4 regions of the Ciceribacter sp. L1K23 genome follow, and region 2 is predicted to be linked to each of the others. Evidence: predicted binding sites of a transcription regulator. Region 2 holds the regulator's gene; each other region holds the start of a gene.
What was found. The regulator PhoB, encoded in region 2, activates phosphate uptake and scavenging genes when phosphate is short. The targets are predictions, from matches to a motif close to TGTCATNNANCTGTCAT.

Region 1 (7,977 bases), 2.7 Mb from region 2:
CGCGCGCCGACCCTGGCTCTATGCCGGCGTTCGGCCCGTGCTCGACCTAATGCAGACCATCCCGACCTTCGTCTACCTGATCCCGGCGCTGATCCTTTTCGGCCTCGGCATGGTGCCTGGCCTGATCGCCACCGTGATCTTCGCGATCCCCGCGCCGATCCGCCTGACCCGTCTCGGCATCATCTCCACCCCGCCGTCGCTGGTCGAAGCCGCTGTGGCGTTCGGTGCCACGCCCACGCAGGTGCTGCGCAAGGTGGAACTGCCCTTTGCGACGCCGCAGATCATGGCCGGCCTCACCCAGACCATCATGCTGTCGCTGTCGATGGTCGTGATCGCCGCGCTCGTCGGCGCCAGCGGTCTCGGCGTTCCGGTCGTCCGCGCGCTGAACACCGTCAACATCGCCCGGGGATTCGAGGCAGGTCTCTGCATCGTCATTCTCGCCATCATCCTCGACCGGATCTTCCGCATTCCCGGAGAAGACACATGACCGAAGCCGTCATTTTCTCCAACGTCGACATCGTATTCGGCGACAATCCGCAAAAAGCAATCGAACTGATCGACCAAGGGCGCACCCGCGACGAGATCGGTGCCGAGACGGGACTGGTGCTCGGCGTTGCCGGCGCCTCCCTGACGGTGCACGAAGGGGAAATCCTCGTGCTGATGGGCCTCTCGGGTTCCGGCAAGTCGACGCTGCTGCGCGCTGTGAACGGTCTTGCGCCCGTCGTTCGCGGCAATGTCACCGTCAGGACGACGGGCGGACATGTCGATCCCTACACATGCTCCGCTGCCAAGCTGCGCGACCTGCGCATGCACACCGTCTCGATGGTCTTCCAGCAGTTCGGTCTCCTGCCCTGGCGGACGGTTGCCGAAAACGTCGGTTTTGGCTTGGAACTGGCGGGTGTTCGCGAGGCGGAGCGCCGGAAGACGGTCGACGAGCAGCTTCATCTGGTGAACCTCTCGCAATGGGCCGACCGCAAGGTCAACGAACTGTCGGGCGGCATGCAGCAGCGCGTCGGGCTCGCCCGCGCCTTCGCCACCGGCGCGCCGATCCTTTTGATGGACGAACCGTTCTCGGCCCTCGACCCGCTGATCCGCACGCGCCTCCAGGACGAGCTTCTGGAATTCCAGTCGCGCCTGAAGAAGACGATCCTCTTCGTCAGCCACGATCTGGACGAGGCCTTCCGGATCGGCAACCGCATCGCCATCATGGAAGGCGGCCGCATCATCCAGTGCGGCACACCGCAGGAGATCGTCAGCAACCCGATCAACCAGTATGTCGCCGACTTCGTGCAGAACATGAACCCGATCAACATGCTGACCGCGAGCGACGTGATGACACCGGGCGCCGCCACCCAGGGCGCCGTCAGCGGCACCGCGAAACCGCAAACACCGCTGGTCGACATCCTCGACGTGCTGGCGCGGCAACCCGGCACGATCGGCGTTGTTGACAACGGATCGATCATCGGCACGATCAGCGCCAATGAAGTGATAGCAGGGCTGACGCGGCACAGGCGCAAGGAACCGGTCTGAGACCGGTTCCGCGCACTTCTGTGCCGGGTGGCCGGGAACAGGATGATGGCTGACAAACCTTCCGTGATTCGCGAAACGGACGAGGACGCGAGGCGCCTGGCGCGAACATTGGTGCGGGCGGCGCGTTACGTGGCGCTCGCAGTCGTCGATCCGGAAACGCATTTTCCCTCCGTCAGCCGCGTGCTGGTCGCAACAGACAGCGACGGCGTGCCGGTCATTCTCGTATCGAACCTGTCGGCCCACACACGCGCGCTCTCAGCCGACAGCCGCTGCTCGCTGCTGGCCGGAGAACCCGGCAAGGGTGATCCCCTCGCCTATCCCAGACTGACCGTCCAGTGCCTTGCCGAACCGGTGGACCGTGACAGCGACGTACACGCACGTCTTCGCGCCCGCTTTCTTGCCCGCCACCCCAAGTCGAAGCTCTACATCGACTTCCCAGACTTTCGCTTCTTCCGGTTGGTCCCGCAGGGCGCAAGTCTGAACGGCGGCTTTGGCCGTGCATACATTTTGCCCGCCGACGACTTGATCATTGCAAACTTTGGACAGGCGGAATTTGCCGGTGGGGAGGCCGAGACACTGCAAGAATTAATGGGGGACCTACCCGATCTCCCGGCAGTACTGGCAGGGCACCTTGGTGGCGACAACGCGCTGAAATGGCAGGTCTGCGGCCTTGATATGGCCGGAATCGACCTGATTTCCGGGGATTTTGCCCTCCGGTGGGAGTTTAGCGCCCCCTGCCACAACCTTAGGGACATTAAATTAGACTTATCTAAATCAGCATACCCGATACCTTAAATTTAGGCATATACAATTTTTAGCCGCTTGGTACACTTTCGGGCATTCGTACTACGCTGATTGCAAGCGGTTCGCCCGCGTGGGCAACCGGTTTTTAGGGAAGAATGAGCTTATGAACACCAAGACTTTGACCGAACAGTCGGCAGCCGCTGCCGGCCTTCTTTCGGCGATGGCAAACCCCAAGCGGCTTATGATCCTGTGCAGCCTGGTCAAGGGCGAGGTGCCGGTCGGCGTTCTCGCACAGCAGGTCGGCCTCAGCCAGTCGGCGCTCTCCCAGCACCTGTCGAAGCTCAGGGCCCAGAAACTCGTCAAGACGCGTCGCGACGCGCAGACAATTTATTATTCCAGCAATTCGGAGTCCGTCATCAAGGTTCTTGAGACGCTGGAAGACATTTATTGCCAGACAGAGGCCAGCCGTTCCGCCGCCTGATGATAGCGCTGCCATAAAGGCAGACAGCAGGCGGAAGAGCGGTCCAAGACTACCAGGCCAATGGTGTCGCGGCTTTTTGGATGACGTTATATGCAAGAGAGACTGGCCGGCGGATCCTCGATCCGCCGGCTTTTTCGTTGCCGAAGCTCAACTGCCGACGACGGCCTGGTCGTTGCGGCTGAGAACGATGAGCGAGGGCCGGGCCGGCATACCGTCGGCAAAGTCCGGCCAGAGCGTGCCGATGTCGGCGATCGACGTGGCATCCTCGTTGTCATCCATCCGCAGCTCACCGGGATGCTGGATCGAGATGAACACCGACGTGCCGTCGGGCGTAAAGGTCGGCGAGCAGCATTCGGACCCGACCGGCGGGATGTAGAAGAGCTTCGGCAGTGCCCGCCCCTCGCCCTCCGTCTCCATCACGTAGAGCGCATCGGCAATGCCTTCCGGCGGCGGACCGTCGGTCGCGACCCAAAGGCGCCCGGCCGGGTCGACCGCCAGATTGTCGGGATCGGTGAACCAGCCGTTGGCGGTCGTCGATGCGTGGAACATCGCGCCGTCCTCCGCCACCGCGGGATCGCCGCAGAGCACGAAGACGTCCCAGCGGAAGGTCTCGGCGGCATAGTCGGGTTTGTCGCCTACATCCGGCGGCACCAGTTCGAGGAGGTGGCCGTGCGGGTTCGGCCCGCGCGGATTGGCGGCATTAACCTGCTCAGCTTCATCGCCCTCGCCGGCCGCCAGCCGGTCCTCGTTCTCGGTCATCGCCACATAGAGCTTGCCCGTCTGCGGATGCACGACGAACCCCTCCGGCGCATCCATCGGCGTCGCACCCAAGAGGTCGGCAGCCGCGCGCGTGTTGAGCACCACGTCGGCCTGGCTTGCAAAGCCCGCCTCGGCCGTCAGCGGCCCTTCGCCGGCGATGAGCGGCAGCCAGCGCATCGTGCCATCGCTCTCGAATTTCGCCACCGACAACGTGCCCTCATCCAGCAGGTCGCGGTTGGCTGCGCGGTCGGTCGGGTTCCACGGATCGCGGGTGACGAAGCGGTAGAGATATTCGAAGTCGTCGTCGTCGCCCATGAACACGACGACGCGTCCATCCGGGGCTACGGCGCATTGCGCGCCCTCATGGGTGAAGCGTCCGAGCGCCGTGCGTTTGACCGGCTTTGCCGATGGATCGAGCGGATCGATCTCGACCACCCAGTCGAACCGCATCCACTCGTTCGGCTCGTCCTCGAAGCGCAGCCGCGATTCCAGGCGGCCGGCGGCATAAATGTCGTTGTCCTCCTCGTCCCAGCCCTGTCGCTCAACCAGTTCCTGGTTCGGCAGGACGGTGTAGTCGCCGGCGAAGACGTCCATCGCACCCTCTTCGCCCGACAGCATCGTGCCCCAGGGGGTGATCCCGCCATTGCAGTTGGAGATGGTGCCGAACACGGCCCGGCCTGTCGGATCGGCCTTGGTCTTCAGCCGGTCATCGCCGGCCGCCGGTCCCGAGATCGCCATGTCGGTGCCCATGTGGATGCGGCGGTTGTAGGAACTGTCGAGCACCACGGCCCATTTGCCGTCGGTGCGGCGGACCTCGAAAATGCTGAGGCCGACGCTCGCCATGATGGCGCGGATTTGGTCGTCCGTCAGCGTGTCGCGGTAGTCCTCATCGGTGAGGCCGGGAAACATCAGGAAGGGCGAGGCATATTCATGGCTGACGATCATCAGGCCGTTGTCGGCCGTCGCAGCACCATGCGGCAGCGGCATGAAATAGGTGAAGTCGTTGTTGTAGCCGAACTGGCGCTCGGCCGCCTTGCCGTCGAGGGTGGCGAGATCGAAGGCCGGGCTGTCGGGGAAGAGCGCGTCGCCCCAGCGGATCAGCACCTGCCGGTCGTAGCCCTCCGGCCAGTGATCGCGATCGTCACGCACGCGCTCCAATTCCTTGAAGGACAGCGAACCCGCAGCCGCCGCGGCAGCCGGCTGCGAGGAGAGCAGCGGTGCAAGCGCGACACCGCCGAGGCCGGCGACGAGGCCCTTGAGCACGGAACGGCGGCGGATGCCCTCGTTGAGGATGGAACAGTAGCTTTCTGCAATCTGGCGGCGCGGATTGGGACGCGCGCGCGTCTTCTGGCGGTCTGACATGATGCCTCCGAAAATTGACTGATATCAAGGAATGAATGAGGGAATGCACGTGCGCCCCAAGGCGTACGCCTCCTCCAAGAAGGGCCGATGACAGGGCACCACGGTTACCCTTTTTGGACTCGACCGGTACGAGTTGCCGGCGCATGATCATCACCGCCAGACAGGCAATCCATGACGTTTGCTGATGCCGCCTTGACGGCCCCAAGCGCCCTGATAATTTGAGCAAGCGCTCAAAATATCAGGCATGATTTGCCGCCAACAACCGGGGTTCGGCCGCCCGTCACGCAAATGGCCTGGAGAGATTTCGATGTCCAACCGTCTTACGTCCACGCCCAACGACCTGCGCGCCTTCTGGATGCCGTTCACCGCGAACCGGCAGTTCAAGAAGGAGCCGCGCCTTTTCGTCGGCGCCAAGGATATGCATTACACCACCCATGACGGCCGTCAGGTGCTCGACGGCACCGCCGGCCTCTGGTGCGTGAACGCCGGCCACTGCCGCCCCATGATCACCGAGGCGATCCGCGAGCAGGCTGGCGAACTCGACTACGCGCCGGCCTTCCAGCTCGGCCATCCGAAGGCCTTCGAGCTGGCGAACCGCCTGATCGACCTCGCCCCCGACAACATGGCGCATGTGCTCTACACCAATTCCGGCTCGGAATCGGTCGAGACGGCGCTCAAGGTGGCGCTCGCCTACCAGCGCGTGAAGGGCCAGGGCTCACGCACCCGCCTCATCGGCCGCGAGCGCGGCTATCACGGCGTCAACTTCGGCGGCATCTCGGTCGGCGGCATCGTCTCCAACCGCAAGATGTTCGGTACGCTTTTGACCGGCGTCGACCACATGCCGCACACCCACCAGCCGGGCAAGAACGCGTTCTCCAAGGGCATGCCCGAGCATGGCGGCGATCTCGCCGACGAACTGGAGCGCATCGTCACCCTGCATGACGCCTCGACCATCGCCGCCGTCATCGTCGAACCCGTTGCCGGCTCCACCGGCGTGCTGATCCCGCCGAAAGGCTATCTGCAGCGCCTGCGCGAACTCTGCACCAAGCACGGCATCCTGCTGATCTTCGACGAGGTCATCACCGGCTTCGGCCGTCTCGGCGCGCCCTTCGCGGCCCAGTATTTCGACGTCAAGCCCGACATCATCACGACCGCCAAGGGCCTGACCAACGGCGTCATCCCGATGGGCGCGGTCTTCGTGACAGCCGAAATCCACGACGCCTTCATGACCGGCCCGGAACACATGATCGAGTTCTTCCACGGCTATACCTATTCCGGCAACCCGATCGCCTCGGCCGCCGCACTCGGCACGCTCGACACCTACAAGGAAGAGGGCCTGCTGACCCGCGCCGCCGACATCGCGCCGTACTGGGAAGAGAAGCTGCATTCGCTGCGGGACTGCCCGAATGTCATCGACATCAGGAACCTCGGCCTGATCGGTGCGATCGAGCTGAAACCGATCGACGGCGAACCGACCAAGCGCGCTTTCAACGCCTTCCTGAAGGCCTATGAATCCGGCCTCTTGATCCGCACAACCGGCGACATCATCGCGCTCTCGCCGCCGCTGATCATCACCACCGAGCAGATCGACGAACTCTTCGACAAGCTCCGCAAGGTGCTGATGGCGAATATCTGAGGACATCGCCGTCCCGAGACAGAAGGCCGCTCTCCAGCGGCCTTTTTTCATGCTTCGTTTTTGTCTAAAGCAATGATGGGGAGCAACAAAATAACCCAAATGGCGCCAGAACCGGCAGAGATCGGTCGCGCCGACCCAAGGAGACGGACATGAAATTTCACCTTCTCGCCGGCGCGGCCGCTGTCGCGCTTTTCGCCGCCACACCCGCCGCTTATGCCGACATCACCATCGGTATGGTCGCGCCGCTCACCGGACCGCTCGCCGCCATCGGCGCGCAGATCAAGAACGGCACCGAGACGGCCATCGAGGAAATCAACAAGAAGGGCGGCGTCAACGGCGAGCAGCTCGTGCTGAAGGTCACCGACGATGCCGGCGAGCCGAAGCAGGGCGTATCGGCCGCCAACCAGCTGGTTGGCGAAGGCATCCGCTTCGTCGTCGGCCCGGTGACCTCGGGCGTATCGGTCCCGGCGTCCGCCGTCTTCGCCGAAAACGGCGTGCTGATGGTCACCCCGACAGCCACCTCGCCGGAACTGACCGCCCAGGGCTTCTCGACCGTATTCCGTACCTGCGGTCGCGACGACCAGCAGGGTGAGGTTGCCGCGAAATACGTGCTCGACACCTACAAGGACAAGAAGGTCGCGATTCTCAACGACAAGGGTCAGTACGGCAAGGGCCTCGCCGATGCCTTCAAGGTATCGCTGAACGCAGGTGGCGTCACGGAAGTGTTCAACGACGCGCTCAACGCCGGAGACAAGGACTTCGGAGCGCTCGTCACCCGCCTGAAGTCGGAAGGCGTAGAAGTTCTCTATTTCGGCGGCTATCATCCCGAAGCCGGCCTGCTGGCCCGCCAGATGAAGGATGCTGGAATGAGCGTGCAGCTGATCGCCGGCGACGGCCTGTCGAACAGCGAATACGTCACCACCGGCGGCGATGCCGCCAATGGCACGATCTACACCAATGCCGCGGACGCCCTTAAGAGCGCCGACAGCAAGGCCGCAGCCGACGCGCTGACCGCCAAGGGCATTCCGGCCGAGGCCTTCACGCTGAACGCCTATGCCGCCGTCGAAGTGATCGCCGCCGGCATTGCCAAGGCTGGCTCCGCCGAGGATGCCGAAGCCGTTGCCGCAGCGCTGAAGTCGGGCGAAGCCATCCCGACCGCGATCGGCGCCGTGACCTACGGCGAAACCGGCGACCTCACCTCGCAGAGCTTCGCCGTCTACAAGTGGGAAGACGGCAAGACCGTCTCGGTCGACTGAGACCGACGAACATCGTGCCAACTAAGGAAGCGGCCGGAAATGGCCGCTTCTTCATTTCCATGGGATGCCCGGCCGCATCCTAGAGGCGCGCCAGTTCGTCCGCCGTGTAATCAGACGCAAGCGCGATGTCCTTTTGCGCCTCCAGCGCCGCGAGCCGCGCCGTCAATCCATCCCGCACATGATGGTAGGCGTCGACGCCAAGCGTAAGC
Region 2 (7,977 bases):
ATTCTGCCGCTGCTCTGGGGCACTCTCTACGTCTCGTTCATCGCGCTCCTGGTCGCGGTACCGATCGGCCTGATGATCGCGATCTATCTGGCCGAATATGCCGGCAAGTCGCTCCGCAGCTTCGCCAAGCCGGCAATCGAGGTCCTGGCCGGCATCCCGACGATCGTCTACGGTCTCTTCGCCCTGATCACGGTCGGTCCGTTCCTGCGCGATTATCTCGCCCAGCCGCTCGGTCTCGGCAACTCGTCGTCGTCGGTTCTGACCGCCGGCCTCGTGATGGGCATCATGATCATCCCCTTCGTCAGCTCGCTGTCGGACGACATCATCAACGCTGTGCCGCAGTCGCTTCGTGACGGTTCCTACGGCCTTGGCGCGACGCAGTCGGAAACGATCAAGCAGGTCATTCTTCCGGCCGCCCTTCCGGGCATCGTCGGCGCCATCCTGCTGGCGGCCAGCCGCGCCATCGGCGAGACCATGATCGTGGTTCTCGGGGCGGGTGCCGCGGCGCGGCTCGATCTCAATCCGTTCGAGGCAATGACGACCGTCACCGTGAAAATCGTCGGTCAGCTGACCGGGGATACCGAATTCGCAAGCCCAGAGACGCTCGTCGCCTTCGCGCTTGGCCTGACCCTCTTCGTCTTCACGCTCGGGCTCAACGTACTGGCCCTCTACATCGTACGCAAATACCGGGAGCAGTACGAATGACCGACATTTCCGTATTCGACAACATCGCCAAAGGTGTCCAGTCGAAGTCGCTGCTCGCCATTGATGACCGCACGAAACGTCGCAATGCTGCGGAGGCCCGCTTCCGTCTCTGGGGCAGGATCGCGGTGGCGCTCGGTGTGCTTGCGCTCGTCGGCCTGCTCCTATCCATCCTCTCGAACGGCCTGTCGTCCTTCCAGCAGACCTATATCACCGTCAACGTGTTCCTCGATCCGGCAACGCTCGACAAGGACGGCACGCGGGATCCGGCAAACATCGCCAAGGTATCAACCTTCGGCTATGCGCCGCTGATCGAGAAGGCGCTCGCCGACGCCATGGCGACCAACGACATCACCGTCGAGGGAATGAACGCCAAGGCGGCCGCCGAGCTGATCTCCAAGGAAGCCCCGGCAAGCCTGCGCAACTATGTTCTCGCCAATCCCTCGGTGATCGGCGAAACGGTCGCATTCAACCTGCTCGCGTCGGGCCGTATAGACGGCTACTACAAGGGCCGGGTAACGATGGAAAGCGCTGCGCTCGACCGCAATACCTCGCCCGAGCAGCTCCGGCTTGCCGACGCGCTGAAAGGCGCCGGCGTGCTGACCACGAAGTTCAACTGGGATTTCTTCACCGCGCCCGACGCATCCGACACGCGTCCGGAGGCCGCCGGGCTCGGTGTTGCGATCCTCGGATCGGCCTACATGATGCTGATCGTCCTCGTCCTGTCGCTGCCGCTCGGTGTCGCCGCGTCGATCTACCTCGAGGAGTTCGCGCCGCAGAACAAGATCACCGACCTGATCGAAGTGAACATCGCCAACCTGGCGGCGGTTCCGTCGATCGTCTTCGGTATCCTCGGTCTCGCCGTCTTCATCAACTTCGCCGGCCTGCCGCAATCGGCACCGGTCGTCGGCGGCCTCGTGCTGACGCTGATGACGCTGCCGACGATCATCATCGCCACGCGCGCCGCGCTGAAGGCGGTTCCGCCGTCGATCCGCGATGCCGCACTCGGCGTCGGCGCCTCGAAGATGCAGTCGATCTTCCATCACGTGCTGCCGCTCGCCATGCCCGGCATCCTGACCGGCACGATCATCGGCCTGGCCCAGGCGCTCGGCGAGACCGCGCCGCTTCTCCTGATCGGCATGGTCGCCTTCGTCCGCGAATATCCGGCCGGACCGCCGGAGGGCTTCTTCGATCCGGCATCGGCGCTGCCCGTCCAGGTCTACAACTGGACCCAGCGCGGCGACCCGGCCTTTGTCGAACGGGCATCCGGTGCGATCATCGTGCTGCTGGTCTTCCTGGTGCTGATGAACCTGATCGCAATCATTCTCCGCCGCCGTTTCGAGCGTCGCTGGTAAGAGGGGCTGACAGATGAGTAACATGCCGACCACAATCACTACGACCACGACGAAAGCTGCAATCATGAATGAAACGAAGATCTCGGCCCGCAAGGTTCAGGTGTTCTACGGCGACAAGCATGCGATCAAGGACGTGGACATCGAGATCCGCCCCCGTTCCGTGACGGCCTTCATCGGCCCGTCGGGCTGCGGCAAGTCGACCTTCCTGCGGTGCATCAACCGCATGAACGACACGATCGCGAGCTGCCGCGTCGACGGCACGATCCTGATCGACGGTGAAAACATCTACGACCCGAAGGTCGATCCGGTGCAGCTGCGCGCCAAGGTAGGCATGGTGTTCCAGAAGCCGAACCCGTTCCCGAAGTCGATCTACGAGAACGTCGCCTACGGCCCGCGCATCCACGGTCTTGCCCGCAAGAAGTCGGACCTCGACGACATCGTCGCCTCCGCGCTGCAGAAGGCCGGCCTTTGGAACGAGGTGAAGGACCGCCTCGACGCGCCCGGCACCGGTCTCTCCGGCGGCCAGCAGCAGCGTCTCTGCATCGCCCGCGCCATCTCGGTGAGCCCTGAAGTGATCCTGATGGACGAGCCCTGCTCGGCGCTCGACCCGATCGCGACCGCCAAGGTCGAGGAACTGATCCACGAACTCAGGACCAATTTCACCATCGTTATCGTCACCCACTCGATGCAGCAGGCAGCCCGCGTGTCTCAGCGCACCGCCATGTTCCACCTCGGCGAACTCGTCGAGGAGAACGACACCGACAAGATGTTCACCAATCCGGACGATCAGCGCACGCAGGATTACATCATGGGTCGCTTCGGCTGATCCTCCTCACGCGCTCGTTTCAAGAACAGGAAACTCATAAAATGTCTTCCACACACATCTTATCGGCCTTCGATGAGGAACTGAAATACCTCATCCGGCGCATCTCCGAGATGGGCGGCATGGCGGAGCAGATGGTCGCCGACAGCGTCCGCGCCCTCGTGAATTCCGATGCCGCTCTCGCCCAGAAAGTAATCTCCGACGACGTAGTCATGGACGCCATCGAGCGCGAGATCGGCGACAAGGCGATCGTCACCATCGCCCGTCGCCAGCCGGTCGCTGCCGACCTGCGCGAGATCATCGGTGCTCTCAGGATCGCCAACGATCTGGAACGCGTCGGCGACATGGGCAAGAACAACGCCAAGCGCGTTATGGCGGTGCAGGGCACCGGTGTGCCGCGCAAGCTCGGCCGCGGTCTCGAACATCTCTGCGAACTGGTCCTCGTTCAGCTCAAGGAAGTGCTCGACGTCTACACGACGCGCTCGGCCGAGAAGGCCAAGTCGATCCGCGACCGCGATGACGAAATCGACGCCGTCTACACCTCGCTGTTCCGCGAACTCCTGACCTACATGATGGAAGACCCGCGCAACATCACCACCTGCACGCACCTCCTGTTCTGCGCCAAGAACCTGGAGCGCTGCGGAGACCATGCGACCAACATCGCGGAAACCATTTACTACATGACCACCGGCTCCCAGCCGGAGGGCGAACGGCCTAAGGAAGACCTGACGTCCTCGCTCGGTGCGGTCACGGAATAAGCAGGGCGGACGAAGACATGCAGCCGAAGATTGCCGTCGTCGAGGACGAGGAGGCCCTGAGCGTCCTCCTGCGCTACAATCTCGAAGCGGAAGGCTATGAGGTGGAAACGATCCTGCGCGGAGACGAGGCGGAACTTCGCCTCCAGGAGCGCGTGCCGGATCTTCTTATCCTTGACTGGATGCTTCCTGGGGTCTCGGGCATCGAGCTTTGCCGACGCCTGCGCATGCGACCCGAAACCGAGCGCCTGCCGATCATCATGCTGACGGCCCGCGGCGAGGAAAGCGAGCGCGTCCGTGGCCTTTCGACCGGCGCCGACGACTATGTCGTCAAGCCGTTCTCGACGCCGGAACTGATGGCCCGTGTCAAGGCGATGCTGCGCCGGGCCAAGCCGGAAGTGCTCTCCAGCGTGCTTCGCTGCGGCGATATCGAGCTCGACCGCGAAACCCACCGGGTCCACCGTAAGAGCCGCGAAGTCCGCCTCGGCCCGACGGAATTCCGCCTCCTCGAATTCCTGATGGCCTCGCCCGGCCGCGTCTTCTCGCGCTCGCAATTGCTGGATGGCGTTTGGGGTCACGACATCTATGTCGACGAACGGACCGTCGACGTGCATGTCGGACGCCTGCGCAAGGCTCTGAACTTCTCGAACATGCAGGATGTGATCCGCACCGTGCGCGGCGCCGGCTACTCGATGGAAGCCTGAAGCCTGCCGATCCCCACATCCCGAAAGGCCGCTCGTCGAGAGCGGCCTTTTCCATGACCGGATGCGGACATGAAAAAGGGCCCGAAGGCCCTTTGAAAATCAGGATTCTGACGGATCAGCGCGCCTGCTTGCGACGCTCCGACACCGGCTGGTAGGCCAGCTTGCCGTGGTAGCTACAGTAGGGCGATGCGTCGAGGGCCTCGCACCCGCAGAAATGGAAATCGTCCTTGGTCGGATCGCCGATCGGCCATTTGCAGGTGCGCTCGGTCAGCTCTGTCAAAATCAGCTTCTTAGAGATCGGAACGATCACGTCGTTGGCCGGCGAGAAGCGGGTTTCCTCGACGCCCTCGAACTCGGCGCCATCCTTCGAAACGAGGGCGTTGGCGGGCCGTGCAGCCGGGCGGGCAGCGACCGGACGCGGGTTGAAGGTCTGGGACCGCTGCGGTGCGGCGGGACGCTTCGTCGCCCGTGCGACCGAACTCGTTCCACCCGCCTTGACGCGCCCGGGCAGGTTGAGACGGTGAACCTTGCCGATCACCGCGTTGCGGCTCACTCCGCCCAACTGCGCCGCGATCTGGCTCGCGCTCAGACCTTCGGCCCATAATTTCTTGAGCCTTTCGACGCGCTCATCCGTCCAGTTCATGCCTGCTCTCCGCCTGTAGCATTGATGACAGAATCCATCACCGCTGCTTCGGAGGGTTCCGAAACAAAAATAACTTCGATACTGTCGGTGACTAGTTCCGCCGCATGCAGTCTAGTAATTGACGATTAACCTAGTGTGAGCCTGACTCCGTGACAAGAGTCGGCGGAATCATCGGGAATCGATTTTAAAGTTTTCCCCAACTTGCTTCCCGACGCGTTTCAAGAGCAAATTTTACCCTTGGCGAGGGTTTTCTCACACGCTTCGCCAACAAGCCCGCGAATGCGGTGTTTTGTTGACAGCAAGGGAGGAAATGGAGATAGTGCGGGCGCCGCCGCAAGGCGGCATTTTGATTTCCGGCACTTCCAACCGGTTGTCATCCCTCCGTCTCAATCCCCGCCTGCCGAAGGAGTTCCGCGCCATGGCCGAGGCATCCCCGCTCTATCAGACCTACATGCGCGCACCGCTGCGCTTCGAGCGAGGGGAAGGCGTCTGGCTCGTGACCGAGACCGGCGAACGCTATCTGGATTTCGCCGCTGGCATCGCCGTCAACTCGCTCGGCCACGCGCACCCGCATCTCGTCGAGGCGTTGAAGAACCAGGCGGACAAGCTCTGGCACCTGTCGAACCTCTATGACGTGCCGGGCCAGGAAAAGCTTGCCGAACGGCTGACGTCGGCGACCTTCGCGGACAAGGTGTTCTTCACCAATTCCGGTGCCGAGGCGCTGGAATGCGCGATCAAGACCGCGCGACGCTACCATTTCGCGCGCGGCAATCCCGAGCGCTTTCACATCATCACCTTCGAGGGCGCCTTCCACGGCCGTACGATCGCGACAATCGCGGCCGGGGGCCAGGCCAAGTATCTCGAAGGCTTCGGCCCCAAGGCCGCCGGCTTCGACCAGGTGCCATTCGGCGACCTCGACGCGGTGAAGGCTGCGATCACCGACGAAACCGCCGCCATACTGATCGAGCCGGTGCAGGGCGAAGGCGGCATCCGCGTCGTGCCGAACGAATTCCTTCGCGCACTCCGTGATATCTGCGACGAGAACGGCCTGCTGCTCATCCTCGACGAGGTGCAAAGCGGCGTCGGCCGGACCGGAAAACTCTTCGCCCATGAATGGGCCGGCATCACGCCCGATATCATGGCGGTCGCCAAGGGCATCGGTGGCGGCTTCCCGCTCGGCGCCTGCCTTGCGACCGACGAGGCGGCCGCGGGTATGAAGGCCGGCACCCATGGCACGACCTATGGCGGCAATCCGCTTGCCATGGCTGTCGGCAACGCTGTGCTCGACGTCGTGCTCGCCGATGGCTTCCTGCGCAATGTGCAGGATGTGGCACTGGTGCTGCGCCAGGGTCTTGCCGCGCTCAAGGATCGCTATCCCGATGTGATCGAGGATATTCGCGGCGAGGGGCTCATGCTCGGTATCAAGGCCGCCTGCCCGTCCGCCGACCTGCTGCTGGCCATGCGCGGCGAGCACATGCTCAGTGTCTCGGCCGGCGACAACGTCATCCGGCTGCTGCCGCCGCTGACGCTGACGGCAGAAGAGGCACGCGAGGGCCTGCGTCGGATCGAACGGGCTGCCGAAAGCCTGACGGCGGCGAATGAAAAGAAGAGCCTTCAGGGCTGACGGGTGGACCAATGGCATCTCCAAAACATTTTCTCGATCTCTCGGCTGTTTCCTCTTCCGATCTCCGGCTGATGCTGGACGACGCGATCGGCCGCAAGCGCGACACCAAGGCCGGCACGGCCGGCAAGCCGCTCGCCGGCAAGATGCTGGCGATGATCTTCGAGAAGCCATCCACCCGCACCCGCGTCTCTTTCGATGTCGGTATGCGCCAGCTCGGCGGCGAGACGCTGTTTCTCTCCGGCACCGAAATGCAGCTCGGCCGGGCCGAGACGATCGGCGACACCGCGAAGGTCCTGTCGCGCTACGTGGACGCGATCATGATCCGGACGACCGATCACAACCGCCTGCTGGAAATGGCGGAGCACGCCACTGTGCCCGTCATCAATGCGCTGACCGATCTTACCCATCCCTGCCAGATCATGGCCGACATCATGACCATCGAGGAGCATCGCGGCCCGGTGAAAGGCAAGACGCTCGCGTGGACCGGCGATGGCAACAACGTGCTGCATTCGCTGGTCGAGGGTGCTGCGCGTTTCGGCTACCGGATGAACATGGCGGTGCCCATGGGGTCGGAGCCTGACGACAAGATCCTCAACTGGGCGCGGAACAATGGCGGCGAGATCATGCTGTGCCATGATGCCGACCGGGCCGTTGCCGGCGCCGATGCCGTCATCACCGACACCTGGGTATCGATGAACCTCGAGCACAAGGCTCGCGGACACAACGTGTTCCAGCCCTTCCAGGTCAACGTCGAACTGATGAAGAAGGCCAACGCCGACGCGCTGTTCATGCACTGCCTGCCCGCGCACCGCGGCGAGGAGGTCACCGACGACGTGATCGACGGTCCGCAGTCGGTCGTCTTCGACGAGGCGGAGAACCGTCTGCACGCGCAGAAGTCGATCCTCGCCTGGTGCCTCGGCGCGATCTGACACCGGTGCCTAGGAAACGGTCCGGCGCTTGACCTTTTGGCGCCGGTTCCCCATGTGTGCGGTAAAATCTGGGGTGCCAGCCCCTTTTCGTTTGGCGCCGTGGCGCCGGGAGTTACCAAAGCATGGCAGACAGAACAGTAGAGCTTGGCGAATTCGGTTTCGCCGGTGACGACAGGGTCGTTCCGTTCCAGGTCGAAGGCCTCGACGTGCGCGGCCGCGCGGTGCAGCTCGGACCGCTGCTCAACAGCATCCTCGACCGCCACGACTATCCGCCGGCCGTAGCACGGCTGCTGGCCGAGACGATCGTTTTGACGGTGCTGATCGGAACCTCGCTGAAGTTCGAGGGCAAGTTCACGGTGCAGACCAAGACCGACGGTCCCGTCGATCTTCTGGTCGCCGATTTCACCACGCCGGAGAACGTCCGCGCCTACGCCCGTTTCGA
Region 3 (7,977 bases), 2.6 Mb from region 2:
TGATCGACAAGGCAATCGAGGCTGGCGCAAATTTTGTGGCGATTGGTAGCGATGTCGGTCTGCTGGTCAAGGCCGCAGCCGATCTGGTGGCTCCGTACAAATCCACGGCGGCAACGCCTTCAAAACCCTCGCTCTACTGACGGTTATTTTTCATTTAGGAGAAACGCATGGCAAAGATGATCCATTCGATGATCCGTGTTCTGGAAGAGGCGCGCTCCGTTGAATTCTACCGGACGGCATTCGCACTAGACATCGCCGAGCGGCTCGACTTCGAAACCTTCACGCTGATCTATCTCAGCAATCCCGAGACGGAGTTCGAGCTCGAACTGACGGTCAACAAGGGGCGGGACGAGGCCTACGACCTGGGCACCGGCTATGGCCATCTCGCCGTCAGCGTCACCGATCTGGACGCGGAGCACCGGCGCATGGACGACGCGGGTTTGGCGCCCGGCAAGATCGTGGAGTTCAACCGGGACGGTTCGCTGTTTGCCCGCTTCTTCTTTGTCACCGATCCGGATGGCTACAAGATCGAGGTGCTGCAGCGTCACGGGCGCTTCAAGTAAACCATGTTCAGCGTTAGTGCCTAAAGGCGGCTATCGCCCGCGCCTTTTCCCGGGTTTTGTCCATGGCACGGCGTATGCGCGCTCTTGCAGGGCTGACCTCAACGGGATGCGCGACGCTCATGGCATTGCCGCGCCATTCGAAACCGTTGCCGAACCAAGCCGCGAACCAGAGTGCCGGCAAAGCGATGTCGCGGGCGAGCAGCGCCAATGGTGTCCAACGGTCGAGCGGCCAGCGATAGGCGCGGATCAGCGCCAGCTCTATACTGTACCAGGCAATAGCGTATGCGGCGGCTGTTACCGGCGACCATAGTCCCAGCGCTGCGGCCGTGCCGGCGGCGAGGATCGGCAGCAAGCCTCCGGCCAGCAATTCCGGCACGAAGAACAGCACGAAGGAATCGCGTCGCAGTCGGGCCCAGCGCAACTGCCGACGCCAGATGCCGCGCCAGTCGCGGTGACCGATCGGCTGCGGGAAGGGCTTCTCCACCAAGCGAACATTGAGACCTTCGCCCCTGACGATCTTTGTCGAAGCAGCATCCTCCGCCACTTCGGATGCCAGACGTTCGATGCCGCCATGGCTGTCCAGCAGGCCGCGATGGAGCATCATGGTCTTGCCCTGCGCGAAACCCAGACCGATTTCGTCGGCGACCAGTTGCCACCGGGCCTGGTAGCTGTTGAGCCAAGCGCATTCGACCTCGGCCCAGAAGCCCTCCGGATCCGAGCCCACAGGCGGGGAGCAGACCATGCCGGTGCCGGGCAGCCAGCGCGCGAAAAGGCGTGCAAGGTAATCGCGCGGCATCAGCACGTTGCTGTCGGCCATCACGATCCAGGGATAGCGGGCCGCCTTCCAGCCCTTGACGAGATTATTGAGCTTCGGGTTGACGCTGACCCGGTCGTCGCCGGTCAAAATCCGTGCGGGTATATGCGGGTTCCTCTCGATCACACGGCGCGCAACGGAGATCGCCGGGTCCGTTTCGGATGCTACGCAGAAGACGACCTCGTAGGGAGAAGGCCAATCCAGCGCGAATGCCGATTCGAGCGTGCGCTCCAGGTTGTTTTCGAGGCCGCAGATGGGGCGGAGGATACTGACCGGAGGCTGCCCCTGGATCGAGGGGCCAGCCTCGTGGCTCGTCGCCCACGCTCGTCGTATCGCCAATGCCGAACTCGTCATTTGCACCGCGCCGGTCGCCAGGCAGAAGAGCGTCAGTCCATCCATGGTCATGTTCCCGATTCCGCGCTGTTTCGGGCGCGATAGAACGCATATTCGGAGACAGTTTTATGACAGACCGAACGCCTTTGTCGGGACTGCGTTCCCGCGTGCTCGCTTTCTGAAGGCTCTGCCGTTTGGGACTGTCCGTTCAGATGATGCCAGGTGGAAAAGCCTCGCTTCGGGTTGACACCGTCGACGGGTCGCCTTCAATCGACAGCCCATTCATGAAACGGTGATCCGCATGACTGCCGACGTCAAACTGGAAGAAAGCTGGAAACGGGAACTCGGCGGCGAGTTTGCCAATCCGTACATGCAGCAGCTCCGGGCGTTCCTCGTCGAGGAGAAGGCGCATGGAAAGACAATTTTTCCCAAGGGTTCCGAGTATTTCAGAGCTCTCGATCTTACTCCCCTGCAAGAGGTCAAGGTGGTGATTCTCGGGCAGGATCCCTATCATGGTGCGGGCCAGGCGCATGGACTTTGCTTCAGCGTCCGTCCCGGCATCAGGATCCCGCCGTCACTCGTCAATATCTACAAGGAGTTGCAGTCCGATCTCGGCATCCCACCGGCCCGGCACGGGTACCTAGAGCACTGGGCCCGGCAAGGCGTGCTGCTGCTCAACAGTGTTCTGACGGTGGAGGAAGGTCGCGCCGCCGCGCATCAGGGCAGGGGATGGGAGCGCTTCACCGACGCGGTGATCCGGCTGGTCAACGAGCGTTGCGACAACGTGGTCTTCATGCTTTGGGGGTCCTACGCCCAGAAGAAGGCCGCCTTTGTGGATCGCTCACGCCATCTGGTGCTGAAGGCACCGCACCCGTCACCGCTGTCCGCGCAAAACGGCTTCTTCGGCTCCGGCCACTTTTCCAAGGCAAACGCGTATCTCGAACAGCACGGCAGGGTGCCCGTGGATTGGCGTCTGCCGGAGACGCCAGAGATGTCCGAGGCCAAGTGAGGTCACCTTCGCCTGTCACAGCTTTAGATATGCGCCCCGTCGAAAGCGGTGCTTTCTCCGACGTCCTGCCAGACGGGACGCTTGTGCCGCCTTTTGGCGAGCCAGTCCTCATAGGCGAGAAACATGTCCAACCTGCGTTCGCCGAAACCCGGTAGAGAGCTCAACGAGAACGGAAGTGGAGAAAATGGATTGCCGCGATGATAGGCGTGCAGTTCCGCGCGGATTGTATGTTTCGGGCTCGTTGCTCTCGAATGAAACGCATAGGTGTCGGCTACTACAATGGTGTTTGCGGGGACGGTAACTTTCTGCGGCGTGAAATCACCCAGCGCTTGCAGTTCCTCCGGCGAGATACGGAACGACCCGGAAGCATGGTGCTGACGATCGTCGTGATGCGCAGCCAGACTTTGGCGGTGTTCCCACTCCAGACGCTCAGGGGTTAGATGGTGGGAACCGGGAACGAAGACGAAAGGGCCGTCATCCGGACCAACGTCCTGGAGGAAAAGCCACGCCTTTGCTGTCGAGTGAAATGTGTCAGCGTGAAGGGTTATCTGTGGGTCAGCCTTTTTCACGGCCGGCTCAGCGATCACTGTCTGGATGAAGTAAACGGGTTCACCGGGAAGGCCGGCGACGTAGCGGATCAGCGGTGCGAAGGTCTGCGGAGCGGTAAAAGCCTTTAGATCCGGTATTGTCGACAGGACATTTGGGCCGAGCGGGATCATTCTGGTCACCGCCTGCCCCTGTCGCATTTCCCGTGCCGGAAGGGGGGTGGAGTGGAGGGTTTCGACCAGCCGTTCGAAAACTTCCCGCGGCAGCGCGTTTTCCCGGATGACATAACCGTCGCGATCGAATGCCTGACGCTCATCGTCACGGACGGAGGGCGCGAGCCATTTGCGTCTTCTTGCCGCCATGTCGGCTGCCAGTTTGACGCGTGCGCGGTGAAGGCCGCGTTCGTTGAGGCCCGGACTGCCTATCACCGGGTTGGTTCTGAACGATTTGCTGCTTCCCAAAACTGCCATGGTCCAAAGCGGATAACGCCACCACTGGCTCGCAATAGACGTTCTCGACATTTCCCCTCCAATGGTGATGTGCAAGACAACTTACAACGCCTGCGGTGACAGCATAGTTGCACTATTGCGAAAGAAAAGAGCAGGGTTGCGCACCATGAGAGAGGCTTTGCAAAAGCGATGACGGTTGCAGTCGAGAGCTTGAAATTCCCGGCGCCGCCAGCCAATCTGTTTTTCCCGATGATAAAAGCCGGATTTTTCAGTGAAAAGCGTTTTCAACCCGCCATCCGTCCGAAAGCCGTTCGGTCACTACAATCACGGCGTTATGGTTCCCGCAGGTGCGAGCCTTCTTGTGACATCCGGGCAGCTGGGAATCCGGCCAGACGACAGCATTCCGGCGGATGTCAGCGGCCAGGCTGAACTTTGCTTCGAGGCGATCAAGGCTATTCTGGAGGAGGCGGGAATGTCGTTTGCCGACGTCATCCGTATCTCGGCGTTCGTCACCAAACGCGAGGATTTTGGCCCGTACATGGCCGTGCGCGACCGTTACACTATGGATCCAAAGCCAGTTTCCACACTGATCGTCGTCGGCGGGTTCACCCGGCCCGAGTTTCTGGTCGAGGTGGAGGTCACGGCGGCTAAAGTTTTCTGACGGCTAGCGCGCAACGCTAGTCGTTTACCCAGACGTGGTGTGTTCCACCCTGTCGTTCGCGACCTCTCCGGATTTGATGACGGAACAAAAAAGAGGCGCCGCTGTTTTCCTGCCATCCAAACGAGGAGAAAAGGAAACAGCCATGAAGACCAGGATAATCGCGCTCGCTGCACTTGCAGCCAGTTCGCTTGCAGGGGTGGCCCTTGCGCAGGATTCTACAGTGACCGGTGCGGCCGGTGGTGCTGTAACGGGTGCCATCGTCGGTGGTCCGATCGGAGCGGCTGTGGGTGGTATCGTGGGTGCCGCTGCCGGCACGGCAATCGATCCGCCGCCGGAACGGGTGGTCACCTACGTGCAGCAGGCACCGATGCCGGCCGAAACCGTTGTGATCCAGGAGCGCGTGGCTGTGGGACAGCCTCTTCCTCAGACCGTCGTGCTGACTCCCGTTCCGGAAAATCCGGTCTACGCCTACGCTGTGGTCAACAACCAGCGCGTCATCGTTGATCCCCAGACCCATGTGGTCGTGGGAGTCTACTGAGACAAAGAAGCGGCAGGTGCATAGCGCCTGCCGCTTTGATTCCGAGATATCGCCATGCGCACTATCATCTTGCCTATCATCGTCGCGTTCTCAGTCGTGACAATCAGTTTGCAGACTTCGGCCGTCGCGCAGCAGAAGGCGTCGGTGCAGTCCGAGACTCAGGTTGCTGCAAACGTTCAGGCTGTTCAGGACTTTCTGCCTGCAACTCCGGTAGAAATCGGTGTGACCCCTGTTCCTATACCGGAAAATCGAATGAATGTGCGACGTGTCGGTCCGCGCTTCTATCCCGATCCTGGTGGTGCTTTGGATCTGCGCCGGGACTTATAGTCCCGGGCGATGAAGATCAAAAAGCCTCCATTTCCTTGCGAACCTTCGCCATGAAGGCGGACCGTGTCTCCTCGGTGCAGTTGTTCATATCGTAATGGGCAAGAAAGCGGACAGGAGCACCGAGCTTCACTTGAGCTCGAATTACACGCGTAATGATCTTTTTCGGCGGATTGCCGACGAGAAAGGCTCTCATCCGCGTGCCGCCGTAGGTCATCACCGAAGCGACTTTCTGGATGTGCCGGAGGGTTGGGGTCAGCTTGCCGTCCGTCAGATCGAACGACACGCCCATGGTCCACACCCGATCGAAATAGCCCTTCAGCATGGCTGGAAAGCCAAAGTTCCAGACCGGAGTGACAAAGACCAACGCCTCGGCAGCCAGCAAACGGTCGACATAAGGCTGCACCAGTTGCGTGTTTTCCGGATAGTCATGATAGACCCGCCGGTCATGAGCCGACATGACGGGATCGAACCCTTCCGCGTAAAGGTCACAGGGATCCACCTCATGGCCCGCTCTGGCAAGGCTGTCGCAGACCAGCCGGAATAGGGCCTTGTTAAAACTTTCCTTGACCGGATGGGAATGAATAACGAGTACGCGCATGTCGAAAAGCTCCAGTTTCCGCCGGAGGCAATCTCTTCCGGCTTCGATTGAAATTTTTCCGCGCCGTTTGTCCCAATGAGGGTGGCCCGCCCGCCTATGCCGGGCCGGCCCTCACCATGATACCATGCGCCGGGTAATGCCGGCCGGGAGTACCTTCGGAAGTTCTGTCGTCGTGTGGGCGGTCTCAAGCCTCCTGGAATGCCTGGAGGCCAGGGAAGAGGTAGTTCTTGCCAGCGGCGAAATCGAAGTCCGGATTGTCCCAGGCAATCATCTTGCCGGGGTTTAGAAGTCCCTTCGGATCGGTCTCCTTCTTGAAGGCGAGCTGGACGGTATCTGTCTGCTTCATGCCGCCTTCCTCGAGCGTGTAACGGTGTGGGTTGAAGATCGGGCAGCCGTGTTCCTCGTGGATACGGATGATCTCTTCGAGCCGTTCCTCGGTGGTATAGCGCACCAGCGGCAGACCGGAGCACTGGATCTGGCCGTCGAACTTGATGAATTCGAGGTGGCCGTAGACCTCGTCCGGGAACAATTCGACCATTTTCGCGACCTTAGCCACATGGTCAGGGCCGGGGTATTGGACCTGCAGATAGGTGAAACCCGTGTCGAGCTTCAGGGCGCGTAGCGTCGTGTGGTTCCAGGCGAGTTCGTAGGCATGCGGGATGCCCTTCATGCTCTCGACCGTGTCGGAACGGAAGCGGATATCTCCCTTCATCTTTTCGGCGTAGGCGACGAAGGGTTCCATGGAGTGTGGCGCGACCATCAGCACGACGACCGACTGGCCTTCCTTCAGCCAAGGCTTGTGGCGGGTGAAATAGTCGTAGGGGATCGGGGCGGCGATCGGTGCGACTTCCTTGAGCAGGATACCGTTGCGATGGGTGAGGGCATCGGCGAACTTCACCGCATCCATGAAATGGTCATAGCCAACGATGACGTCTACCCAGTCATAGGCGGGAGCGAGCGGCATCTCGACCTCGGTGATGATGCCGTTGGTGCCGTAGGCATGGCTGACCTTCTGAAGGTCCCAGGCGGAGAGCTCCAGCACGCGCGGCTCTGCTTCCATGGTGACGACGCGCAGGCGCAGGATGTTGCCGAGATCGCGCAGGCCGCCCCAGGTGATCGAGCCGACGCCGCCAGACCCTCCGGCGATGAAACCGGCGATCGTCGCGGTCTGGGCGGTCGAGGGATGGAAGCGCAGTTCCTGGCCGGAGTGAGCCTTTGTCTGCTTGTCCAGTTCGGAGATGATCACCCCGGGCTCACACACGACACGGCCGGGGTGGATTTCCTTCACTGCGTTCATGTTCATCAGGTTCAGCACGATGCCGCCGGAGAGCGGCATAGCCTGGCCGTAGTTGCCTGTGCCGCCGCCGCGCGGGGTGACGGGCACGCCGTGGGCATAGGCGACCCGCAGCGTCCGGATCACCTCTTCCTCGCTCTTCGGTGAGACGACGAGGTCGGCAGTTACGTTGTCGAGCTGCGCTTTCAGGATCGGCGAGTACCAGTAGAAATCCCGGCTCTTCTGCTTCACGAGCGCGGGATTGTCCTCGACGGCGATCCCTTCCAGTTCCTTCTTGATCTGCTGGTAGTCGGCCATTGTCGTCAGTCTTTCATCAGCGGGTCAAGTTCACGATAGTCCGGCAGGCTGCGGTCGATGCCCATGCCATTCCGCATCACGATGCGGTCAGCCTGCGGACGGGAGAGGAATTCGCTCCAGCGACGGGCGCTGAAGATCACGAGATCGGCCGGCAGCCCAGCTGCGATACGGCCGACATCTGGGCGACCGAGGATATCGGCCGGTGAGCGGGTGACCACGCGGGCGGCGTCGTCGAGGGGGTGGTCGAGGTGAATGATGCGGACCGCCTCGCGGAAGACCTCGACGGCATCGAGATCGCCATAGGCATAAAACGGGTCGCGGGTGTTGTCGGAGGACACAGCGGTTGGCACGCCGGCGGCCGCCAGTTCCTTGAACATGGTGACGCCGCGGTAGTGCGGCGTGCGGCCCGGCTGGCGGTCCTGCAGGTACATGTTGCACATCGGCAGCGATACGACGGAGATGCGGGCCTCGGCCACCTTGTCGATCGTGTATTTCGCCACGTCGGCGTCCTGTCGCGTTAGCGAACAGCAGTGGCCGACGGTGACAGC
Region 4 (7,977 bases), on a different contig from region 2:
AGGCCATTTCCTCGCGACCCGATTCGGCAAGGATAGCGCCCATTCCGGCCAGCGCTCCGAAGTGACGCGGTTCCAGGGTCAGAACGTGATTGATGTCGGACATGGACTTGCTGAACGCGCCCATCGAAAAATGCAGCGTAGCGCGTTTGTTCCAGGCGCCGACGAAGTCGGGCTTCAGGGTGATGGCCTGATCAAGGAAGTCGAGCGCCGCGGCGTTCTTTTCCTTCTTGATGGCGTCATCCGCCCACTGCATCAGCAGATTGACCGTGGCGCTGTCCGAACGGCTCCAGAGCGTGGACAGTCGCGCGGCGATGCTTTGGGCGCTGTCGGGGTTTCGCTGCCGCTTTAGGTCGACCAGAAGACGCTCCACGCTATCCGCGGTCGTCATCTCGTCGGACATGACCGCCGGTGGCGAGGCGGATGCCGCCTCCTCGTCCTGCGCCGTCGCCGGCATGGCAGGAATCAGTCCCAGCAGAAGAATCGGCAAACGAAAAAAGCGCATGCGAACTATGATAGTTCGCCTGCGCCGTGTTTCAAATTCAAAACTTCGCTATCAACAGACGTCGCGGATGTCCGTACGTCGTCGACCTCAGCCCTGGCGGGCCTTGAAGCGCGGGTTCTGCTTGTTGATGATGTAGATGCGACCCTTGCGGCGGACCAGACGGTTGTCGCGATGACGGGCCTTCAGTGCTTTCAGCGAATTCTTGATCTTCATTTTACCGATCCGCGAGGGTTGCCGACGAACCTGCGATTCGCCGAGAGTCTTAAACATTCAAAAGCGCGCCGCGGGGCGCGCTCTTCTTGGGTTGGTGGCAAATACTCCGAGCAAAGCCCGAATGTCAACCGCCGGGGCGACTTTTCAGCCGCATTCGGCAGAAAATCCCGTCATTTCAGCTCGGTGACATGGCCCATCTTGCGGCCGGGACGCGCTTCGGTCTTGCCGTAAAGGTGCACCAGCGTGTTCGTCCGGGAGAGCCATGCGGGAACGTCGGCGATATCGTTGCCGATCAGGTTTGTCATGACGCAGTCGGAATGTCGCTCGGTCGCTCCGAGAGGAAGGCCCGCCACAGCGCGAATGTGTTGTTCGAACTGAGATACGACACAGGCCGCTTCCGTCCAGTGACCGGAATTGTGGACGCGTGGCGCAATCTCGTTCGCGATCAGGCTGCCGTCCGGCAGGACGAAAAACTCGATGCCAATGACACCCACATAACCCAGCCCAGAAAGAAGTTTATCGGCGGCGGCACGGGCCGCTTGTTCCGTAGTGGGGGTGATCCTTGCCGGCACGGTCGATGTATGGAGTATGCCGTTGCGGTGGACGTTTTCGGCCACGTCGAAACAGACTATCGATCCGTCCGTTCCACGCGCGGCGATAACCGAGACTTCGCGCTCGAAGGGCACAAAGCTCTCAAGAATAAGCGGAACGCCACCCAATTCCGCGAAAGCTCCATCCGCTGCGTCGCCGGCACGAAAAACCTTCTGACCCTTGCCATCGTATCCCATGCGGCGTGTCTTGAGCACGCCTTGGCCGCCAAAATCCGCGAGAGCAGCAACGAGTCCGTCCTGGTTGTCGACGGCCCTGAAATCGGCCGTCGGAATGCCGACGCCGTTCAGGAACTGCTTCTCAGTCAGGCGATCCTGGGCGACCTCAAGCGCTTTTGCAGGAGGAAACACCGGGCGCTCCTCGGCAAGCTTATGTGCGGCTTCGACCGGAACGTTCTCGAATTCGTAGGTAATAATGTCGCAGGACCGCGCCAGTTCGGCGAGCGCCGAGGGATCGGTATAGCTTGCGACGATCTGGCGGTTCGCAACCTGAGCGGCTGGGCAGTCTGCCTGCGGCTCAAGGATCATTGTCCGAAAATTGAGACGGGCCGCTGCCATAGCGAGCATTCGCCCGAGCTGGCCGCCGCCGATGATGCCAATCGTGGTCTGCGTCATGGTGCCTCGTCCACCGGATATTCGGCGACGGCCGAACTTTGCCGGTCAATCCAGTCGTCCAGCCGTTCAGCGAGATCGAGGTCGGTAATGGCGAGAACCCGTGCTGCCAGCAGCGCCGCATTGACCGCGCCGGCGCGCCCGATCGCCAGCGTTCCGACCGGGATACCGGCCGGCATCTGGACGATGGAATAGAGGCTATCCATTCCGGACATGGTCTTCGACTGGACGGGAACGCCAAAGACGGGGAGGGGGCAGAGGGATGCAACCATCCCCGGCAGATGGGCTGCGCCACCGGCGCCGGCGATGATCACCTTGAAACCCTCTTCGCGGGCCTCCTTGGCGAAGGCGTACATCCGGTCGGGTGTCCGATGGGCAGAGACGATCCGGGCCTCGTAGCTGATGTCGAGCGCCTCCAGCGTGTCGGCGGCATTCTTCATCGTTTCCCAGTCAGACTGGCTGCCCATGATGATGGCAACGGGCGGACGCTCTTCGCTCATCGTTGCTGCCCTTTCCTCAGGCGATGATGTCGGGGATGATCTGATCTTCGAGCTTGCTCATCTTGTCCTTGATGCCGAGTTTCTTCTTCTTCATGCGCTGGATTCTCAGCGCTTCGCAGCCGACCTGGATCATGGCATTGATCGCGGCATCGTAATCCTCGTGCTCCTGGCGCAGCCTTGCGAGAGCGAGCCTGATATCCGCCTGTTCCTGGTCGGGCATGGTTTTGTCCCCATTCGAGCATGTCACGCTGTTTTCCGGCGTGCCGAAGATTCGCGCAAGCTCCTATCACCAATTAGCGGTAACGGGAAGTTATCCGTATTCCGGAAAATGCCGTTCATAAGGTGCATTTTGGCCTTCGACAAAACACATTGTTCGTGTCACATTACTTTCGCAAAGCCTGAAACTCCCGCGGTTGATGGCGGGAGGTAGGCGACAAGGAAGGACGTGACAAATGACCATACAGGCTCATCTTGAATCGCTCGCCAAGAAGCATGGTGCTCTGGAGGAAAAGCTGAACACGGCGCTCGCTTCGCCCTCCATCGACGACCAGCAAATCGCCGAAATCAAGCGTAACAAGCTGCGTATCAAGGATGAGATGGAACGTCTGAGGGCATCGACCCGCCACTGATCATCGTTCCGACATTGTCAGTACCGTGCCCCGGGGACCATTGCGGTTCGCGGGGCTTTGTTTTTTCAGGACCAGAATTGGTCCAGCCATAGGTTCATGCCGTCGAAGCCCCGGTTGTTGACGGAGTAGATCCGCCGTGTCCCCTCCGATATGACCGTGACAAGACCGCAATCGAGCAGCGCCTTCAGGTGTTGCGACACAGCCGGGCGGCTGATGGGGAGGCCCTTTGCCAGGTCGTTGACGGTTTTGGGCGCGCGCCGAAGTTCTTCCAGGATGTGCCGGCGATTCGGGTCGGCAATGGCTGCGAAGACATCGGGATTGCTCATGTGGAAAAGCCTAAGCGAAACTTTGGTGACCGGCAAGCGGGTTGTGCGTTGCAGCAACCTGCAATCGACTAAAGACCGATCCCGTCCCAAAGCAGTTTCAGGCCGGCGATAAGCGCCATTCCGTACATGAACGGGTAGAAAATCGCCGGCTTCATCATCTTTACCAATTGCGCGCCGGCCAAGGTCGAGACAAGCGCGACGGGCAGGAGGAAGAAGGACAGGGTCAGATTTTCCGTGTCCAGTTCGCCAAGGGCGAAATAGGGGATGACCTTGATCAGGTTTACCAGCGCGAAAAAGCGCACGCTGGCGCCGGTGTAGCTGCGTGGGTCGAGCTTCAGCGGCAGGACGTAGATCTGAAACGGCGGTCCTCCGGCGTGGGCGACGAAACTCGAATAACCGCACACTGTCCCCCAGAAGGTGGCGAGGACACTGTTGTGAGAGCGGGCGGCAATTTCATTGCCCCGGTGCCTGACATAGGTCTCGGCAACGAAACGTAGGACGAACGCCACCGTGATGAGGCCGAGGACAAGCCTCATGGCATTGGCGGACACGTAGCTTGATGTAGCCCAGCCCAATCCGATTCCGAGAATTGCTCCCGGCAACAGGATAAAAAGGGTGCGGCGATCGTTGTACTGCCGCCATGCCCAGAGTGCGACGGCATCCATGACCAGGAGAATCGGCAGGAAAATTGCTGCTGCCTGCATCGGCGGCACAGCGAGTGCCATCAGCGGGACGCCAACGAGAGCGAAGGCGCCACCCAGACCGCCTTTGGAAAGCCCCACGACGGCGACGGCCGGAATGGCGACCAGAAAAAACTCGAATGATGGCAGCATGGGTTTCTGTTGATCCTTTGACCGCACCGGTCTATCGAATTTCCAACAGGGATGCGAGCCCCACGGTATGAAGCACGGGGGCCGCCGAAAGGAATGAACACATGACCACAGCTGACAATCGATGCCGTCTGGTACTCGTGCTGCCTGACATGGCCGATGCCGTGGAGCGTGCGCGAGTGCTTGGCGATGCCCTCAAGGGCGGCGATGTCGCATCGGTGATCGTACCCAAGTACGACCTCGACGATCGTGTCTTTCAGGAGCATGCGGAGAAGCTGGTGCCGGTCATCCAGGATGCCGGAGCTGCTGCGTTGATCGTCAATGACAGTCGGGTCGCGGGACGGGCGAGGGCTGACGGGCTTCATATCGAGGGAAACCAGGAGGCACTGGCTGAGGCGATCGAGAAGCACACGCCGAAGATGATCGTTGGCGGTGGCACCGCCAAGGAACGGCACGCGGCCCTGGAAATCGGGGAATTGCAGCCCGACTACATCTTCTTCGGCAAGCTCGACGGCGATATCAAGCCGGAGCCGCATTCCAAGAATCTGGCATTGGCGGAGTGGTGGGCGTCGATGGTCGAAATCCCCTGCATGGTCATGGGCGGCACGGATCCCGAGTCGGCGCTCGCTGTCGCGGAGACCGGTGCGGAGTTCGTGGCGCTGGGCAAGGCGGTCTTCGCCGATCCCGCCCAGGCGTCCACGATCATCTCTCGTGTGAACGCCCTGCTTGACGAAAAAGCGCCACGGTTTGACGGTTGAAACGGCGCATGGCGTTTCGGGCACACCTCACTTCGGCACTCTTTGCATCGCTGATCAGCCTTGCAACGGCGGCGCTCGCGCAGGAGGGCGGCGGCGATGCCGTCAACCGGCCGCTTGAGGACGACGCGACGACACTTGACCGGACGGAACGTCCGGGAGCCGCTGAACCTTCCGGGGAAGCCTCCGATACACAGATACAAGGTTTGTCCCTTTACCAGCGCATGGGCGCCCCCTTGCCAGAGCCGCCGCCTGAGAAGCCTTATGACGGCCCGCTCGATGAGGCATATGGTGCCTTCCAGCGGGGACTTTATCTCACCGCGCTGGACAAGGCCTTGCCGCGAGCGCAACTGGGCGACCCGACCGCACAGACCCTCATTGCCGAAATGACCACAAGGGGTCTTGGCGTGAAGCGGGATCCGAAGGCCGCCGCCTTCTGGTACGGCCAGGCCGCCGCCGGCGGTGATCCAAATGCCATGTTCCAATATGCCCTGCTCCTGATGGAGGGGCGTCACGTCGAGCGTGACAAGGCAAAGGCCGACGATTTCATGCGCAAGGCGGCTGATGCCGGCAACGCGTCCGCGCAGTTCAACTGGGCGCAGACGCTTGTCAGTGACAATCCCGGACGCAAGGGCCTGCAACTCGCCCTGCCTTACTATGAAAAGTCCGCCGACCAGGGCGTTGCCGATGCCCAATATGCCGTCGCGCAGCTTTACAACACGCTTCCGGGCGTCAGCGACGACAAGCGGGTGAAGGCACGGGACTACATGCTCCGCGCGGCCAAGGCCGGTTTCGACACGGCGGAACTCGACATCGGCATCTGGTATGTCAACGGCATTGCAGGCGAGCGAGACTACGACCAGGGCTTCCATTGGCTCAGCCGTGCGGCGCGGCGCGGCAATGTCGTCGCGCAGAACCGGCTGTCGCATCTTTATATCAATGCACTCGGCACACGTCCCGATCCGGTGGAGGCGGCCAAGTGGTACGTGCTTTCGCGTCGCGCCGGGTTGACGGATGCGGGGCTGGAGGACTTCTATCTCGGCCTTACGGAAGAGCAGCAGAAGAAGGCCATCGACGCCGCGAATCGGTTTCGGGTAAGGTAGCGGCAGCCAGCCGACTAGCAGGATCGCCGCGGCTCTCGGGGTCGACATGGACAATCTTGAACTTTTTGAGCGACTGGGGCTGGCAATCGCCATCGGCGCGGCCGTCGGCGTGGAGCGTCACTGGCGCGAGCGGGAAGAGCGCGAAGGTGCTCGCACGGCCGGCATCCGTACCTTCACGATGTTCGGGATGCTCGGTGGTGTCGCAGGCTTGCTCGAACATGCCTTGCAAAAAACCGGCGGCCTGCCGGGGATCACAGTCGGCGTCTTCCTTCTTTCGCTTTCAATTGTGATGGTGGTGTTTTCCATCAGGGAGGCAATCGCCGAACAGAGTTTCAGCGTCACTTCGGTCATTGCCGCCATGCTGACCTTCGGACTGGGAGCCCTTTCGGTTCTGGGGGATCTGGTGCTCGCCTCTGCTGGCGGGGTTGCGCTCGTCGCCATTCTTGCCGCCCGTGATTTCCTTCATGCCGCTATCCGCCGCCTGCAGTGGGCGGAACTTCGCTCCGCCATCATCCTGCTCGCCATGACGTTCGTGCTCCTGCCGGTGGTTCCCGATCAGACAATCGGTCCCTTTGGCGGGGTATCGCCCCGATCAATCCTCGTGCTCGCGATCCTGCTCGCGTCGATTTCCTTTGTCGGCTATGTGGCGATCCGACTGCTGGGTCCATCCGTCGGTGGTGTGGTGGCAGGTGCAATAGGCGGGCTGGCATCTTCCACCGGTACGACGATCTCCTTTGCCCGGCGCTCTGCCGAGAATCCGTCAACAAGCCAAGCGTTGGCCGCCGGCGCGATCAGTGCCGGTGCCGTCTCGCTCGCGCGGACCGGGTTGTTGGTCGCCACGCTTGCTGCACCTCTCGCAGCGCCACTCTTGCCGTCCATCATTCTCGCGGCCGCCGTCATGGGGGTCTACAGCCTCGTTCTCGCTCGGCGAACCAAAGCGGACAGCGAAACGCAGCCGCCGGCCAATCCATTCGAATTGTGGGCTGTGCTGAAGATGGCGCTCCTCCTTGTCCTTGTCGCTTTCGCCGCCCGGGCGGCAGCGCAGTTCTTCGGTGACGAAGGGCTTGTGATAGCCTCCTTGTTTTCCGGACTGGCGGACGTCGATGCCGCTACCGTCACGATCGCCGGGATGTTGCCGGTTTTAACCGTCAAAGCCGCGACAACAGGCCTGGCGGCAGCAATCGTCGCGAACATGGTGGCGAAGGCCGTTTATGGAACCGTGTCGGGCGAGCGGTCCTTCGCCATGCATCTATGGCTGGCGACCGTCCTTTCCGGGGTTGCCGCGCTGGTCGCACTTCCTGTCACGGGCTTGCTGCAGGCGGGGTGATAGGCTCCTCTCATGCGTCCCCCTTGAACTTCGGCGGTTTTTGTGGTCTTGAACCGGCCCGACGCTTTTGCGATCAGCGCTTTCGCCACGGTTCGCGTCCGCCGCCTTCATTCGCAGCATACCAGGGGAAATGGTCCGATGGCCCGTTCAGCACTTCTCAATGTCATGGTTCAGGCCGCCTTCAAGGCCGGCAAGTCGCTGGCGCGTGATTTCGGCGAGGTGCAGAACCTCCAGGTTTCCGTCAAGGGTCCGGGTGATTTCGTCTCGCAGGCCGACTTCAAGGCCGAGAAGATCGTCAAGGAAGAGCTTCTGAAGGCGCGACCGACCTATGGCTTCCTTGGCGAAGAGAGCGAAGAGATCAAGGGCACCGACGGTGCGCATCGCTGGATCGTCGACCCGCTGGACGGGACGACCAACTTCCTCCACGGCATTCCGCAGTTCGCCGTGTCCATCGCGCTGGAGCGCAATGGCGAGCTTGTTGCCGGGGTTGTCTTCAACCCGGCAACGGATGAACTCTACACCGCCGAAAAGGGGGGTGGTGCCTTCGTCAACGATCGTCGTATCCGCGTGGG

Region 1: the regulator PhoB is predicted to act here: its motif matches at 4,953-4,969, upstream of J5J10_RS03085 (PhoX family phosphatase).
Region 3: the regulator PhoB is predicted to act here: its motif matches at 1,828-1,844, upstream of J5J10_RS03545 (ceramide glucosyltransferase).
Region 4: the regulator PhoB is predicted to act here: its motif matches at 2,812-2,828, upstream of J5J10_RS21190 (DUF465 domain-containing protein).

The regions. Positions count from the first base shown of each region.
Region 1 is NZ_JAGRRC010000001.1:685,879-693,855, forward strand. It holds gene choW (choline ABC transporter permease subunit) at 1-487, shown strand, start outside; gene choV (choline ABC transporter ATP-binding protein) at 484-1,530, shown strand; gene J5J10_RS03075 (pyridoxamine 5'-phosphate oxidase family protein) at 1,576-2,325, shown strand; gene J5J10_RS03080 (metalloregulator ArsR/SmtB family transcription factor) at 2,438-2,755, shown strand; gene J5J10_RS03085 (PhoX family phosphatase) at 2,903-4,876, opposite strand; gene J5J10_RS03090 (aspartate aminotransferase family protein) at 5,184-6,512, shown strand; gene J5J10_RS03095 (branched-chain amino acid ABC transporter substrate-binding protein) at 6,662-7,768, shown strand; gene J5J10_RS03100 (SDR family oxidoreductase) at 7,848-7,977, opposite strand, start outside.
Region 2 is NZ_JAGRRC010000001.1:3,344,647-3,352,623, reverse strand. It holds gene pstC (phosphate ABC transporter permease subunit PstC) at 1-705, shown strand, start outside; gene pstA (phosphate ABC transporter permease PstA) at 702-2,057, shown strand; gene pstB (phosphate ABC transporter ATP-binding protein PstB) at 2,122-2,883, shown strand; gene phoU (phosphate signaling complex protein PhoU) at 2,925-3,638, shown strand; gene phoB (phosphate regulon transcriptional regulator PhoB) at 3,656-4,339, shown strand; gene J5J10_RS16160 (GcrA family cell cycle regulator) at 4,455-4,982, opposite strand; gene J5J10_RS16155 (aspartate aminotransferase family protein) at 5,401-6,606, shown strand; gene argF (ornithine carbamoyltransferase) at 6,618-7,535, shown strand; gene J5J10_RS16145 (Hsp33 family molecular chaperone) at 7,658-7,977, shown strand, end outside.
Region 3 is NZ_JAGRRC010000001.1:775,245-783,221, forward strand. It holds gene J5J10_RS03535 (HpcH/HpaI aldolase/citrate lyase family protein) at 1-140, shown strand, start outside; gene J5J10_RS03540 (VOC family protein) at 168-563, shown strand; gene J5J10_RS03545 (ceramide glucosyltransferase) at 577-1,782, opposite strand; gene ung (uracil-DNA glycosylase) at 2,012-2,719, shown strand; gene J5J10_RS03555 (phytanoyl-CoA dioxygenase family protein) at 2,743-3,786, opposite strand; gene J5J10_RS03560 (RidA family protein) at 3,986-4,375, shown strand; gene J5J10_RS03565 (DUF1236 domain-containing protein) at 4,518-4,913, shown strand; gene J5J10_RS03570 (hypothetical protein) at 4,968-5,240, shown strand; gene J5J10_RS03575 (NAD(P)H-dependent oxidoreductase) at 5,257-5,838, opposite strand; gene J5J10_RS03580 (FAD-binding oxidoreductase) at 6,023-7,429, opposite strand; gene J5J10_RS03585 (cytosine deaminase) at 7,435-7,977, opposite strand, start outside.
Region 4 is NZ_JAGRRC010000002.1:462,904-470,880, reverse strand. It holds gene J5J10_RS21215 (hypothetical protein) at 1-400, opposite strand, end outside; gene ykgO (type B 50S ribosomal protein L36) at 590-715, opposite strand; gene J5J10_RS21205 (5-(carboxyamino)imidazole ribonucleotide synthase) at 886-1,938, opposite strand; gene purE (5-(carboxyamino)imidazole ribonucleotide mutase) at 1,935-2,435, opposite strand; gene J5J10_RS21195 (DUF465 domain-containing protein) at 2,452-2,655, opposite strand; gene J5J10_RS21190 (DUF465 domain-containing protein) at 2,888-3,064, shown strand; gene J5J10_RS21185 (metalloregulator ArsR/SmtB family transcription factor) at 3,130-3,390, opposite strand; gene J5J10_RS21180 (sulfite exporter TauE/SafE family protein) at 3,459-4,223, opposite strand; gene J5J10_RS21175 (thiamine phosphate synthase) at 4,325-4,978, shown strand; gene J5J10_RS21170 (tetratricopeptide repeat protein) at 4,987-6,078, shown strand; gene J5J10_RS21165 (DUF4010 domain-containing protein) at 6,125-7,405, shown strand; gene J5J10_RS21160 (inositol monophosphatase family protein) at 7,544-7,977, shown strand, end outside.